DNA from 3 places in the Rosenbergiella sp. YN46 genome. Region 3 is predicted to be linked to each of the others. Evidence: predicted binding sites of a transcription regulator. Region 3 holds the regulator's gene; each other region holds the start of a gene.
The links. The regulator PhoB, encoded in region 3, activates phosphate uptake and scavenging genes when phosphate is short. The targets are predictions, from matches to a motif close to CTGTCATAAAACTGNCNNAT.
Positions count from the first base shown of each region.

Region 1: uvrB (excinuclease ABC subunit UvrB) is a predicted target of PhoB. The motif match lies at 2,917-2,936, and genes of this name have one in related genera.
Region 2: acuI (acrylyl-CoA reductase (NADPH)) is a predicted target of PhoB. The motif match lies at 3,162-3,181, and genes of this name have one in related genera.

Region 1 covers NZ_JAZHEE010000001.1:315,798-319,935, reverse strand. Annotated here, with positions in the region: gene bioF (8-amino-7-oxononanoate synthase) at 1-307, shown strand, start outside; gene bioC (malonyl-ACP O-methyltransferase BioC) at 291-1,043, shown strand; gene bioD (dethiobiotin synthase) at 1,040-1,717, shown strand; gene V3W49_RS01475 (ATP-binding cassette domain-containing protein) at 1,714-2,421, opposite strand; gene uvrB (excinuclease ABC subunit UvrB) at 3,194-4,138, shown strand, end outside.
Region 2 covers NZ_JAZHEE010000004.1:14,712-18,849, forward strand. Annotated here, with positions in the region: gene aroQ (type II 3-dehydroquinate dehydratase) at 1-71, opposite strand, end outside; gene msrQ (protein-methionine-sulfoxide reductase heme-binding subunit MsrQ) at 306-905, opposite strand; gene msrP (protein-methionine-sulfoxide reductase catalytic subunit MsrP) at 905-1,906, opposite strand; gene acuI (acrylyl-CoA reductase (NADPH)) at 1,987-2,961, opposite strand; gene csrD (RNase E specificity factor CsrD) at 3,184-4,138, shown strand, end outside.
Region 3 covers NZ_JAZHEE010000013.1:54,171-58,308, reverse strand. Annotated here, with positions in the region: gene sbcC (exonuclease subunit SbcC) at 1-923, opposite strand, end outside; gene sbcD (exonuclease subunit SbcD) at 920-2,122, opposite strand; gene phoB (phosphate response regulator transcription factor PhoB) at 2,463-3,152, shown strand; gene phoR (phosphate regulon sensor histidine kinase PhoR) at 3,176-4,138, shown strand, end outside.

The DNA.
Region 1 (4,138 bases), on a different contig from region 3:
CGCCCCCGAAGGCGAGGCGCTGCGCCAGCATTTACAGGGGCTGATCGCCCGTTTTCGGGGCGGGGCGGCACAGCTTCCGTTTCAGCTGGCGGAGTCGCAGACGGCCATTCAGCCGCTGATTGTCGGTGATAACCTTCGGGCATTGCGGCTGGCGGAGCGCTTGCTGGCGCGTGGACTCTGGTGCTGCGCCATTCGCCCGCCGACGGTGCCGGCCGGTAGCGCGCGGCTGCGGCTAACCCTGAGCGCGGCCCATCGGGAACAGGATATCGATGCACTACTGGAGGCGCTGCATGACTGCCGTGAATAAGCAGGCCGTGGCCGGCGCCTTCGGGCGGGCTGCCGCTACCTATGATCGTTTCGCCGAACTGCAGCGCATGAGCGGTCAGCGCCTGATGCAGCAGGCCGGAGACGGAGTACCGGACACTGTACTCGATGCTGGCTGCGGCACCGGCTTTTTCAGCCGCCTTTGGCGCCAGCGCGGCAGTCAGGTGATTGCTCTGGATCTGGCTCCGGCCATGCTGGAGCAGGTCAGGGACAGCCAGGCGGCTCACCACTGCGTGCAGGGCGATATTGAAGCGCTGCCGCTGGCGGACGACAGCGTCGCGCTCGCCTGGAGTAATCTGGCGGTACAGTGGTGCGGCTCTTTGTCCCGCGGGCTGGCGGAGCTCAAGCGCGTGGTTCGCCCTGGCGGTCGGGTGCTGTTCAGCACCCTGTGCGAGGGGTCGCTGCCGGAACTGCATCAGGCGTGGCGCGCGGTGGACAGCCAGCGCCACGCTAACCGGTTTTTGAGCGCAGAGCAGATTATGGCGGCGGCCGGTACCCAGGGTATGCGCGGGCACAGCGCAATGGTCACGCTCTGGTTCGACTCTCCGCTGAGCGCCATGCGTTCACTGAAGGGCATCGGCGCCACCCATCTGCACGACGGGCGCGCCGCCAGAACCCTGACCCGCGGCCAGCTTAACGCGCTGGCCCTGGCCTGGCCGCAACATGAGGGGAAGTTCCCCCTGAGCTATCAACTGTTTTATGGAGCGATTGAGAAGTGACTAAACGTTGGTTTGTAACCGGAACCGATACCGAAGTGGGAAAAACCGTCGCCAGTTGTGCACTGTTGCAGGCCGCCGCTCTGGCGGGCTGGCGTACCGCGGGCTATAAGCCGGTGGCCTCCGGCAGCGAGATGACCGATGAGGGCGTGCGTAATGGCGATGCCCTGGCGTTGCAGCGTCACAGCACCCAGGCGCTGGACTATGCCCAGGTGAATCCGCTGACGTTTCTGGAGCCAACGTCGCCGCACATTGTCAGCCGGGAAGAGGGCAGACCCATCACGTTCGGCGCGCTGTCCGCCGGGCTGCGCGACCTGGAGCGTCAGGCCGACTGGGTGCTGGTGGAAGGCGCTGGCGGCTGGTTTACACCGCTGTCCGACACGACCTTTTTTTCCGACTGGGTGGTGGAAGAGCAGCTACCGGTGATTCTGGTGGTGGGCGTTAAACTTGGCTGCATCAATCATGCGCTGCTGACCGCCGCCGCGGTGCAGAGCGCCGGGCTGCGGCTGGCGGGCTGGGTCGCCAATGATGTGCAGCCGCCCGGGCGCCGCCATGCGGAATATCTGGCTACGCTGCGTGCGCAGCTACCGGCGCCGATGCTCGGCGAGATCCCCTGGCTTGCGGAGCCCGCGGCACCCGGCGGCCAGTGGCTCGATTTAACGCAGCTCGACGGTTAAGGCGCCATCCAGCCCAGCAGCCGTTCATCCAGTTGACCTGGCCCACCCTGGGCCAGGTTACGTCCGCGGTGCAGTAAGCAGAAACGATCCGCCACTCTGCGGATTAGCGACAGGCTGCGTTCCGCCAGCAGAACCGTCATTCCGAACTCCTGAACCAGCCGTTTCACCAGCAGTGCCATCTCTTCGAGCGGCGTCTGAGGATGCGCGCGTAATGGTTCGTCCAGAATCAACAACCGGGGGCCGGTGACCAGCGCCAACGCCAGCGCCAGCGGCTGGCGTAGCTGTATGGGCAGTGCGCCTGCCGGCAGGTGACGGACGGCGTAGAGCGCCGGAAACAGGGCGTCTATTAGCGGCGGAATCGCCCGGGGAGTGGCGTTAACGGCCCGTAGAGCGATATGCAGATTCTGCTCCACCGAAAGCCGGGTAAACAGCCGCTGGCCCTGAGGCAGATAACCAATACCCAGCGCGGCTCTGCGCGCGACCGACATATTACGCAAATCTTCCGGCGGCCCGCCGGGCGTTTGCCAGAGCAGGGCACCGCTCTGCACCGGCAGGTGGCCGGTAATGCAGTTAGCCAGGGTTGTTTTTCCGGCTCCTGGCTCGCCCAGCAGGCAGGTACACTCTCCCGGCGCCAGTTCCAGATCCACATTCCATAATACGTGGCGATCGCCGTAAAACTGATTCACTGCGCGTACACTCAACATGGCTGCTCTCCTCTGCCAGGGCCTGGTCGCCGCATGCGCGGCTACCCGGAGGCGGTGCAAATCGCTTGCCAGCTATTCCAGTTAACAAAAAGCGCAACAACACGCTAAAAAAACGGACAAGACGCCACAATGCAGAGTTTTACGCTGTTCTATGGAGGGGATGGCTGCACTTCGACGGTGCTGACAGCTTCGCCTTTTTGGTGCAGATGCGGTTATTTATGGTGTCGGACTGGGATACGTCGCGAGCGCTTAAAGAGACAAAAAAAAGCATAAAACTTTTTTTTGCGGCCCGACACACACAAACCAGGGTTTTCGGGCAGGCGGCATGGTTTGTGGCCCCGGAGCAGTTATCCACTATTCCTGTGGATAACCTTGTGTATTAGAGTTAGAAAACGTGCGGTAAGCAAGAAAAGACGCGGGTCGCGCCTGAATTGGCGTCAAAGCCGCCTTTATTTAAATTTATATTTGTATCAATGAGTTAAATAAAATCAATCCTTGTCATAAAACCGCCATACTCAGAAATAAAACTTTCATCACCTGACTTGACAAATGTTAAATCTTACCTCCGTTCTGGGGATAACCAGAGGCGCAGGGGTGAAAAATCCAGCGCGGCGGCAAAACGGCGAATATTTGCCGGTGAATTCGCTTTACGGCACAAGGTTAAGCGATGAATTACTGTGTTTCCATCCAGCTATTGTGATTGGCAAAAACGCCCGCGGCGAGTAAAATTACTCTCCGGCTTGCACACTTCTTCACCATCAGGTAGCCCGCCATGAGCAAAGCGTTAAAACTCCACTCCGCCTTTCAACCTTCCGGCGATCAGCCCGAAGCGATTCGACGCCTCTGCGAGGGGCTGGACGACGGGCTGGCTCATCAGACCCTGCTGGGGGTGACCGGCTCGGGGAAAACCTTCACCATCGCCAACGTCATCGCGAATTTGCAGCGCCCCACCATGGTGCTGGCGCCTAATAAGACCCTGGCGGCTCAGCTATATGGCGAAATGAAGGAGTTCTTCCCGGAAAACGCGGTGGAGTATTTCGTCTCTTACTACGATTACTACCAGCCCGAAGCCTATGTTCCCAGCTCCGACACCTTTATCGAAAAAGACGCCTCGGTGAACGAGCATATCGAACAGATGCGGCTGTCGGCCACCAAGGCGCTGCTGGAGCGACGCGATGTGGTGGTGGTGGCGTCGGTTTCGGCCATCTACGGCCTGGGCGATCCCGATCTTTACCTGAAGATGATGCTGCACCTGACCGTTGGCATGCTGGTGGATCAGCGTTCGATTCTGCGCCGCCTGGCGGAGCTACAGTACACCCGTAACGACCAGGCGTTCCAGCGCGGTACCTTCCGGGTGCGCGGCGAGGTTATCGATATCTTCCCGGCGGAATCAGACGAGGTGGCGCTGCGGGTGGAGTTGTTCGACGACGAAGTGGAACGGCTGTCATTGTTCGATCCGCTGACCGGCCACGTGGAGTCTACGGTGCAGCGCTATACCATCTACCCAAAAACCCACTACGTGACGCCGCGCGAGCGCATCGTTCAGGCGATGGAAGAGATCAAAGAGGAGCTGGCGGAACGCCGCAGGGTACTGCTGGCCAATGACAAGCTGCTGGAAGAGCAGCGCCTGAGCCAGCGTACTCAGTTCGATCTGGAGATGATGAACGAACTGGGCTACTGCTCGGGCATCGAGAACTATTCGCGCTATCTTTCCGGG
Region 2 (4,138 bases), on a different contig from region 3:
TCCGGTTCGCGCGTGCCGAGCATATTGAGGTTGGGCCCGTTAATAAGCAAAACCTGAAACTTGTCCGCCATTGTGCTGCCATCTCCTGCAATTTTCGGTGATATTACAAAATATACCTTCGATGCGCGGTTGTCACCCCTGAATGTGTTTAAAACGCAATCAGAAGCGATCAGGGGGGCACATTATAATGATTTCGTGGCATTTAGCAGCTAAATACTGGTCGTATCAGGGAAGATTATCAACCGCTATCGTAAAAAGATGCGCGGTTGATAAAGCTTTTGTGTAAAAGGGCGAGTAATGGTGAATTAGCGCCACCACTGGCGAAACTTACGATATCGGGCGGCTAAAAGTAGCAATGCCAGTAGCGCGTAGATGATAGGTTGGGGCGAAAGCGTTTTGACTGACCACATATAGTGAATGGGCGCGAGAATGGCGGCCAGATAGACGAAGTTATGCACCTTTTGCCAGCGGGGGCCCAGCTTTCGTTGCGCCGAACGGGTTGAAGTCATCGCCAGCGCCAGTAGTATCAGCCAGCTAACCAGACCCAGCGTCAGATACGGACGGTGGATAACCTCCTGCCCCAGCAGCACCAGATTGTTAATACCCAGCTCCAGCAGCGCATAGCACATAATATGAAGCGTGGCCCATGCGAAACACCACAGGCCCAGTAAGCGGCGGGTGCGCATTAGCAATGGCTGCTTAGCGTAGCGTGCCAGAGGGGAGACGAGCAAGGTCGCCAGCAGTAATTTCAGTGCTGTCCGACCGGTAAAGTGCTGAATATCCCGGGCCGGATCGGCACTAAGATAGCCCCGGAAGCCGGCCCAGAGCAGCCACAGCAACGGAGCTAAAGCGGCTGCATGCAAAACGACTTTCAGCCAGACGACCTGGTTCACCGTCAGACGCACTAGAAGTTCTCCTTAAGGTTAAGTCCGCGATACAGCGAGGCGACCTGGTCGGCATAACCGTTGAACAACAGCGTCGGCTGACGTTCGACCTTGAGAATACCGCCTGCGCCAATCACGCGTTCAGTCGCCTGGGACCAGCGTGGATGATCGACATGCGGGTTCACGTTGGCGTAAAAGCCATATTCATTCGGCGCGGACAGATTCCAGGTGGTAGGGGGCCGTTCGCGGGTCAGTTTGATGCGTACGATCGATTTAATACCTTTAAAGCCATATTTCCAGGGGACGATAAGCCTTATCGGCGCCCCGTTCTGCGGTGGTAGCGCTTTGCCATATACTCCCACGCTCAGCAGCGTTAGCGGATGCATGGCTTCATCCAGACGCAGGCCTTCAACGTAGGGATACTTTAGTCCGCCGCCGATAAAGCGATCTTTTTGTCCTGGCATCTGCTCTGGCGCATAGAGAGTCTGAAACGCGACATATTTCGCGTGGCTGGTGGGTTCGACCAGGGAGAGTAACTTGTGTAATGGAAAACCGATCCACGGGATGACCATCGACCAGGCTTCCACGCAACGCATGCGGTAGATACGCTCGGTAAGCGGAAAACGGGTGGTCAGGGCGTGATGATCCAGGGTCAGCGGTTTGGCGACTTCGCCGTCAATGGTGAGCGTCCAGGGATCGGTAACCATCGCTCCAGCATTGGCGGCCGGGTCGGCTTTATCAAGGCCGAATTCATAAAAATTGTTGTAGCCGGTGACTTTGCTTTCTGGTGTTAACGGCAGATGGCTTTGCCATTGCGGAGGCTGGCTGAAATTCAGAGCCTGTCCAGCGGGAGCGGGGGGGCGATCGTTGCCTTTAAACCAGTCGAACAGGCTGGCCTTTGCCGCAGGCGCTAGTGTGAGCGTGGTGGCACTTATCCCCAGCATTTTCAGAATCTGGCGGCGCTGTAACATAAAGACAGACTCTGCCGTGACATCGGCTTGCGTCAACTTTTTGGCTTTCATTCATGCATCCTCCGTCATGCCTTTTTATCAGCATGACGGAGGCGGATTGCGAATGCGAATATGTCACGAAAAATTGAAGATTAACCGATCTTCACCAGGGTACGGCCCCGAGACTGATTGTTTATGATGCGTTCGGCATATTCCACTGCCTGGTTAAGGCCTATCTCCGTAGCGCTTTGTTCATAAAAGGAGGAAGGTAGAGCCTGCGCCAGACGTTGCCAGGCTTCACAGCGCCTGGTGAATGGCGTCATTACCGAATCTATGCCCTGTAGCCGGATGTTGCGCAGAATAAATGGCATGACGGTGGTGGGCAGAGTGAAGCCGCCCGCCAGGCCGCAGGCCGCCACGCACCCGCCGTACTGGATCTGAGAAAGCACCTTCGCCAGTACCTCGCCGCCAACGGTGTCGATGGCACCTGCCCATAGCTGTTTTTCCAGGGGACGTCCGGCGGCGAATTCCTCACGTGCCAGGATACGCTGAGCGCCAAGGCTGCGCAGATAGTCGTGCGTACTTTCACGCCCGGAGACCGCGACCACCTGATAACCGAGTTGATGCAGCAGGGCGACAGCCGTGCTGCCCACACCGCCGCTGGCACCGGTGACCAGAATTTCGCCGTGCTCCGGTACTATACCGGCATCTTCCAGCGCCAGCACGCACAGCATTGCGGTAAAGCCTGCAGTACCGATAATCATCGCCTTACGGCTGTCCAGCCCATGGGGCATGGGAACCAGCCAGTCGCCTTTCACCCGGGCGGCGCCGGCCAGTCCTCCCCAGTGTCCTTCGCCTACGCCCCAGCCGGTAAGCAGTACTGACTGTCCGGGCTGAAAGCGTGGATCTTCGCTGCGTTGAACCCGGCCGGCGAAATCGATGCCCGGCACCATGGGGAACTGGCGCACAATTTTTCCCTTACCGGTAATCGCCAGCGCATCTTTATAATTAAGACTGGAGTAGTCCACGGCTACCGTTACGTCTCCTTCGGGCAGGGACGCCGGGTCGAGCGATTCAACGGCGGCATGGATATGGCCGTCGCGCTGATTAAGGATGAGAGCCTGCATCGAAATTCTCCGGGTTATTCAAAAATAAGCACCGATGACTATACTCGCATGATGACGCAGAGAAGGCGATTTATCGCAATAAAAAGGTGAGGTAAGCTGCCGCTTGTCTGGTAAAATAACAGCTTCACGCGAGATAGTTAGCACTTACTTATAGAATAGAAGCCTGGTGCCGTATTGTAAGCCACTGGGTGTTTCTGTACATCCGACGGAGTTAACACAGGGATGCGCTTAACGACGAAATTTTCCACCTTTATGACTCTGCTGACGGGGCTGGCAATTCTGGTCACGCTGCTGGGTTGTTCGTGGAGTTTTTACCACTCCATCCATATCCGAAGCGAACACCGCCTTAACCGAATTGTGACGCTGGTGGATAGCGAACTGCTGGTGCGTTCCCCACAGCAGCTGGAAGATCGCCTTGACGGCATCATGACTCCGCTGGAAATCGTCCGGGTGACGCTAAGTTCCGGTAGCCTTCAGGTACTGGATCATGAACTCCCTGCCGGTTATCAGCCAGCCGGGCAGCATGTGCGCCTGCGCCATCATTCGGTACGGCTGGTGAAGCATCCCAGCCTGGTGCTGCACCTGACCTGGCGCGATCCGATCGATGACTACTTCCATTCATTGCTGACTACCGCGCCGCTTTCGCTGGCGATTGCTTTTATGGTTATCGCTTTGGTGTTCGGCGCGCGTTGGGTGAAACGTCAGTTTTCCGGTCTGGAGCTGCTGGAAAATCGCGCTACTCGCATTCTGAATGGCGAACGGGGAAAGGTGGTACGCGGAACTTTGCTCGAATGGCCGCCCTGTACCAGCAGCGCTATGGATGTATTGTTGAGCGAATTGCAGAATGCCGGGGAGCAGCGTAGCCGCGTAGATACGCTGATCCGCTCTTACGCAGCCCAGGATGCCCAGACCGGTTTGAGCAATCGTCTGTTTTTTGAGAACCAGCTCGCCATGCTGCTGGAAGATAATGAACAGGTGGGCACCCATGGGATGGTGATGATGATCCGGGTTCCGGATTTCGACATTCTGCGCGAAACCTGGGGGCGCGTTGCCGTCGATGACTACCTGTATAACCTGATCAATCTGCTCTCTACTTTTGTTATGCGCTATCCCGGGGCGCTGCTGGCGCGCTATTTTCACAACGATTTCGCGGTACTGCTGCCCCATAGCACGTTAA
Region 3 (4,138 bases):
GCCTCCAGCGTTTGCGCCTGCTGCTGACGCTGCTGCCACAGGGGCTGTAGGCGGGCGGCGGGCAGCGCTCGCGCCAGTCGGGCGAGATCCGGCCCGGCCTGTTCCAGCGCCTGGCGGGCCTGGTTCAGGGCATGCTGCGCCTGTTCCCGCCGCTGGCGAAGCCTAGCTAATTGCTGTAGCCACTGATGATGGCGCTGGCGCTGCTGCTGTTCGCCGGACAGGACTTTCTCTTCGTCAGTGAGCGCCTGCAAACATTGAGTTAACTGCTGCCGCTGGATTTCGTCAAGCAAAGTGACGCCGCCTGCCTGGGCTTCCAGCTGTTCCAGTTCGCTTTTGGCCTGGCGGTGCTGTTCGAAAACCCGGGCTGACAGGCGACCGTAGATTTCAGTGCCGGTCAGCTCTTCGAGCAGCGCCGCCCGGGTGTTGGCATCGGCATTGAGGAAGGCGGCGAACTGCCCCTGAGAGAGCAGCATCGATTTGGTGAAACGATCGTAGTCCAGCCCGGAAAGTTGTTCCTGAAGCTCCAGTTTGTCTTTGACCTTGTCCGCCAGAATTTCGCCGCTGTCACAGCGCGCCAGCTCTACTCTGGGAGCCTGGAGCTTGCCGTCCGCCTGGCCTCTGGCCCGGTTCTGGCTCCAGAAAGCGCGATATGCTACGCCCCGGACTTCAAATTCCACCTCGGCCAGACAGTCGGCGCAGTCCCGGGTCATCAGCTCGTTCTGGCTCTGGGAGATGCCGCTCAGGCGCGGCGTTTTGTGATATAACGCCAGGCAGATGGCGTCCAGTAGGGTGGTTTTCCCGGCACCGGTCGGCCCGGTAATGGCAAACAGGCCGTTACTGACGAAGGGTTCGGCGCTGAAATCAATCTTCCATTCGCCGCGCAGCGAGTTCAGGTTGCGCAGGCGCAGGGTTAAAATTTTCATGCTTCATCCTCCTGATGCAGGGTTTCCAGAGTCTGGGCGAACAGCAGCCGCAGCTGCGTTTCCCGCTCGGGATCCAGCCCTTCCTGCGCCAGGCGGCGGCTAAAGACATCGTCTACGCTCAGCTCGCTCAGGGTCTCTTTGTGTTGATTGTCGATAGCCCGCTGACGCTGTTCGCGGCTGCGGCGAATCAGCACCACTTCCAGCGGCAAATCTTCCGTCAACTGGCGAATGTGGCGCTGCATATCATGCAGGTATTCGTCGCTGGTCACTTCAATGTCCAGCCAGGTGATTGGCTGTTTGGGGGCGTCGCGCCAGGCCTCAAGCTGCTGTTCTATCTGCGCCAGCGAGCCTTTTATCAGCGCCAGCGGCTGGGTGACGGGAACCGGAAGTGCTTCGATTTCGCTCAGGGCGGCGTCCTCAAAACTGACCAGGCTGACACTCTTCTCTTTGCCCGTTTCGTCAAAACTCAGGGCGATGGGAGAACCGCTGTAGCGTATATGCGCCATGCCGCCTACGCTCTGGGGGCGGTGGATGTGGCCCAGGGCGATATAATCGGCCGGAGGAAAGTTCCGGGCCGGAAAAGCATCCAGAGTGCCGATATAGATATCGCGCACCGAATCGCTGGCGGTTACGCCGACGGTGGTCAGATGGCCGGTGGCGATGATGGGGAGGCTGCGCTGACCGCGCAGCGATAGCGCCGCATTATAAAGGCACTGATAGTGCTGGCTGATGGCCTCCAGCAGCGAGAGCTGCTTGTCGTGACCATCTTGACCCGCCTGGCTTTGTAGCAGATCCCGCGGTCGTAAAAAGGGAATGGGGCACAAAATGGCGCCGACGGAGCCATCGCGGCGCGTCATCTCCAGCGGTTTATCGCCAGGCGTTGCCACCACGCAGGTATTCAGGCAGGCCAGTAACTCCCGGGATTCATTCAGGGTCGCGACCGAGTCGTGGTTACCCGCCAGAATATAGAGTGCGCAGCCGGTCTGCTGCAATTTGACCACGAAGCGGTTATACAGCTCGCGAGCGTAGCTGGGCGGCGAGCCGGTATCGAAAATATCACCCGCCACAATAATGGCGTCCGCCTGACGATGTTCAGCCTGCTCCAGCAGCCAGTCGAGAAATGCCTGATGTTCGGCAGCCCGGCTTTTGGTATAGAAATTCTGGCCGAGGTGCCAGTCAGAGGTGTGAATGATCCGCATAATTCCCTTCATCCTTCAAGCTACAGGTGCGTTGGCGACGTTCGCTTATTCTGGTCACATAGCTTATCTATGCTCCCGGGGATACGCTATCTTGCCGCCTTCCTGTAACGCGAATGATTTTGGGGCATTTCGGTTCCGGTGGCAAAAAAGCGCGAGGGGGATTATAAACAACCTGGGAGCCTGCGCGCCTCTTCTGTGACGGCATCCGGGAATGAGCGCGTCATTAAAGGGCTGTGTTTTTCATAAATCTGTCATAAAAGTGACGCATAATGGCGCGCATTACAAAATGGCAACCCGAACCCTCGCGACGAGGGCAAGAAAAAATCAGACAGGGCGAATGATGGCGCGACGTATTCTGGTGGTAGAAGATGAGGCTCCAATCCGTGAAATGGTCTGTTTCGTGCTTGAGCAGAATGGTTTCCTGCCGCTTGAAGCGGAAGATTACGATGCCGCTGTGGCACGGCTTAACGAACCCTGGCCTGATTTGATCCTGCTGGACTGGATGTTGCCCGGCGGCTCCGGACTTCAGTTGATTAAGCATCTGAAGCGCCAGCCGATGACCCGGGACATACCGGTGGTGATGCTGACTGCCCGGGGCGAAGAGGAAGACCGGGTGCGTGGGCTGGAAACCGGCGCTGACGATTATATGACCAAACCCTTCTCACCTAAAGAGCTGGTGGCGCGAATTAAAGCGGTAATGCGGCGCATCTCTCCCATGGCGGTAGAGGAGCCTATCGAAATTGAAGGGTTAAGCCTCGATCCCACTTCTCATCGGGTGATGAACGGCGAGCGTCCGCTCGATATGGGCCCCACCGAATTTAAGCTTCTGCACTTTTTTATGACGCATCCCGAACGGGTATACAGCCGCGAACAGCTTCTGAACCAGGTCTGGGGCACTAATGTTTACGTCGAAGACCGGACGGTGGATGTTCATATCCGTCGCCTGCGTAAGGTGCTGGAAAGCAGCGGCCACGATCGCATGGTGCAGACGGTACGTGGTACCGGCTATCGTTTTTCTACCCGTTATTAACCGGTTATTCAGGAGTAAGGCTTTTGCTGGAACGGCTGTCGTGGAAAAGGCTGGCGCTTGAGCTGGCGCTGTGCTGCCTGCCGGCGCTGCTGCTTGGCGCTTTGATGGGGCACCTGCCGTGGTTTTTACTGGCCGCTGTCACGGGGCTTCTGATTTGGCACTTTCATAATCTGCTGCGGCTCTCCTGGTGGCTGTGGGTGGATCGCAGCATGACACCGCCGCCGGGGCGAGGCAGTTGGGAGCCTTTGCTCTATGGCCTGCATCAGATGCAGATGCGCAACAAGAAGCGGCGCAAGGAGTTAGGGAATCTGATCAAACGCTTTCGCAGCGGCGCCGAATCGTTGCCGGATGCGGTGGTGCTGACCACCGAAGAGGGCACCATCTTCTGGTGTAACGGGCTGGCGCAGCAGTTGCTTAATCTGCGCTGGCCAGATGATAACGGCCAGAACATTTTGAACCTGCTGCGCTATCCGGAGTTCAGCCATTATCTGAAACAGCGTGATTTTTCCCGACCGCTGAATCTGGTGCTGAACAGTGGCCGCCATCTGGAGTTTCGGGTGATGCCCTATAGCGATAGCCAGTGGCTGATGGTAGCCAGGGATGTGACCCAGATGCATCAACTGGAAGGGGCTCGTCGTAACTTTTTCGCCAACGTCAGCCACGAACTGCGCACGCCGCTGACCGTGCTTCAGGGCTATCTGGAGATGCTGCGCGACAGCGAACCGGATGGCGCGTTGCGTGATAAGGCGCTGTTGACCATGGAAGAACAGACCCAGCGGATGAGCAGTCTGGTACAGCAATTGCTGACGCTGTCACGCATTGAAGCATCGCCCTCCCTGGATCTGAGTGAAAGCGTGGATATCCCGGATATGCTGCGCCAGGTGGAGCAGGCCGCCCGCTCGCTGGGGCCGGAACACCACTTCACTTTCGATGTGGATGCGCAACTTAAGGTGCGGGGCAATGGCGAACAGTTACGCAGCGCCGTC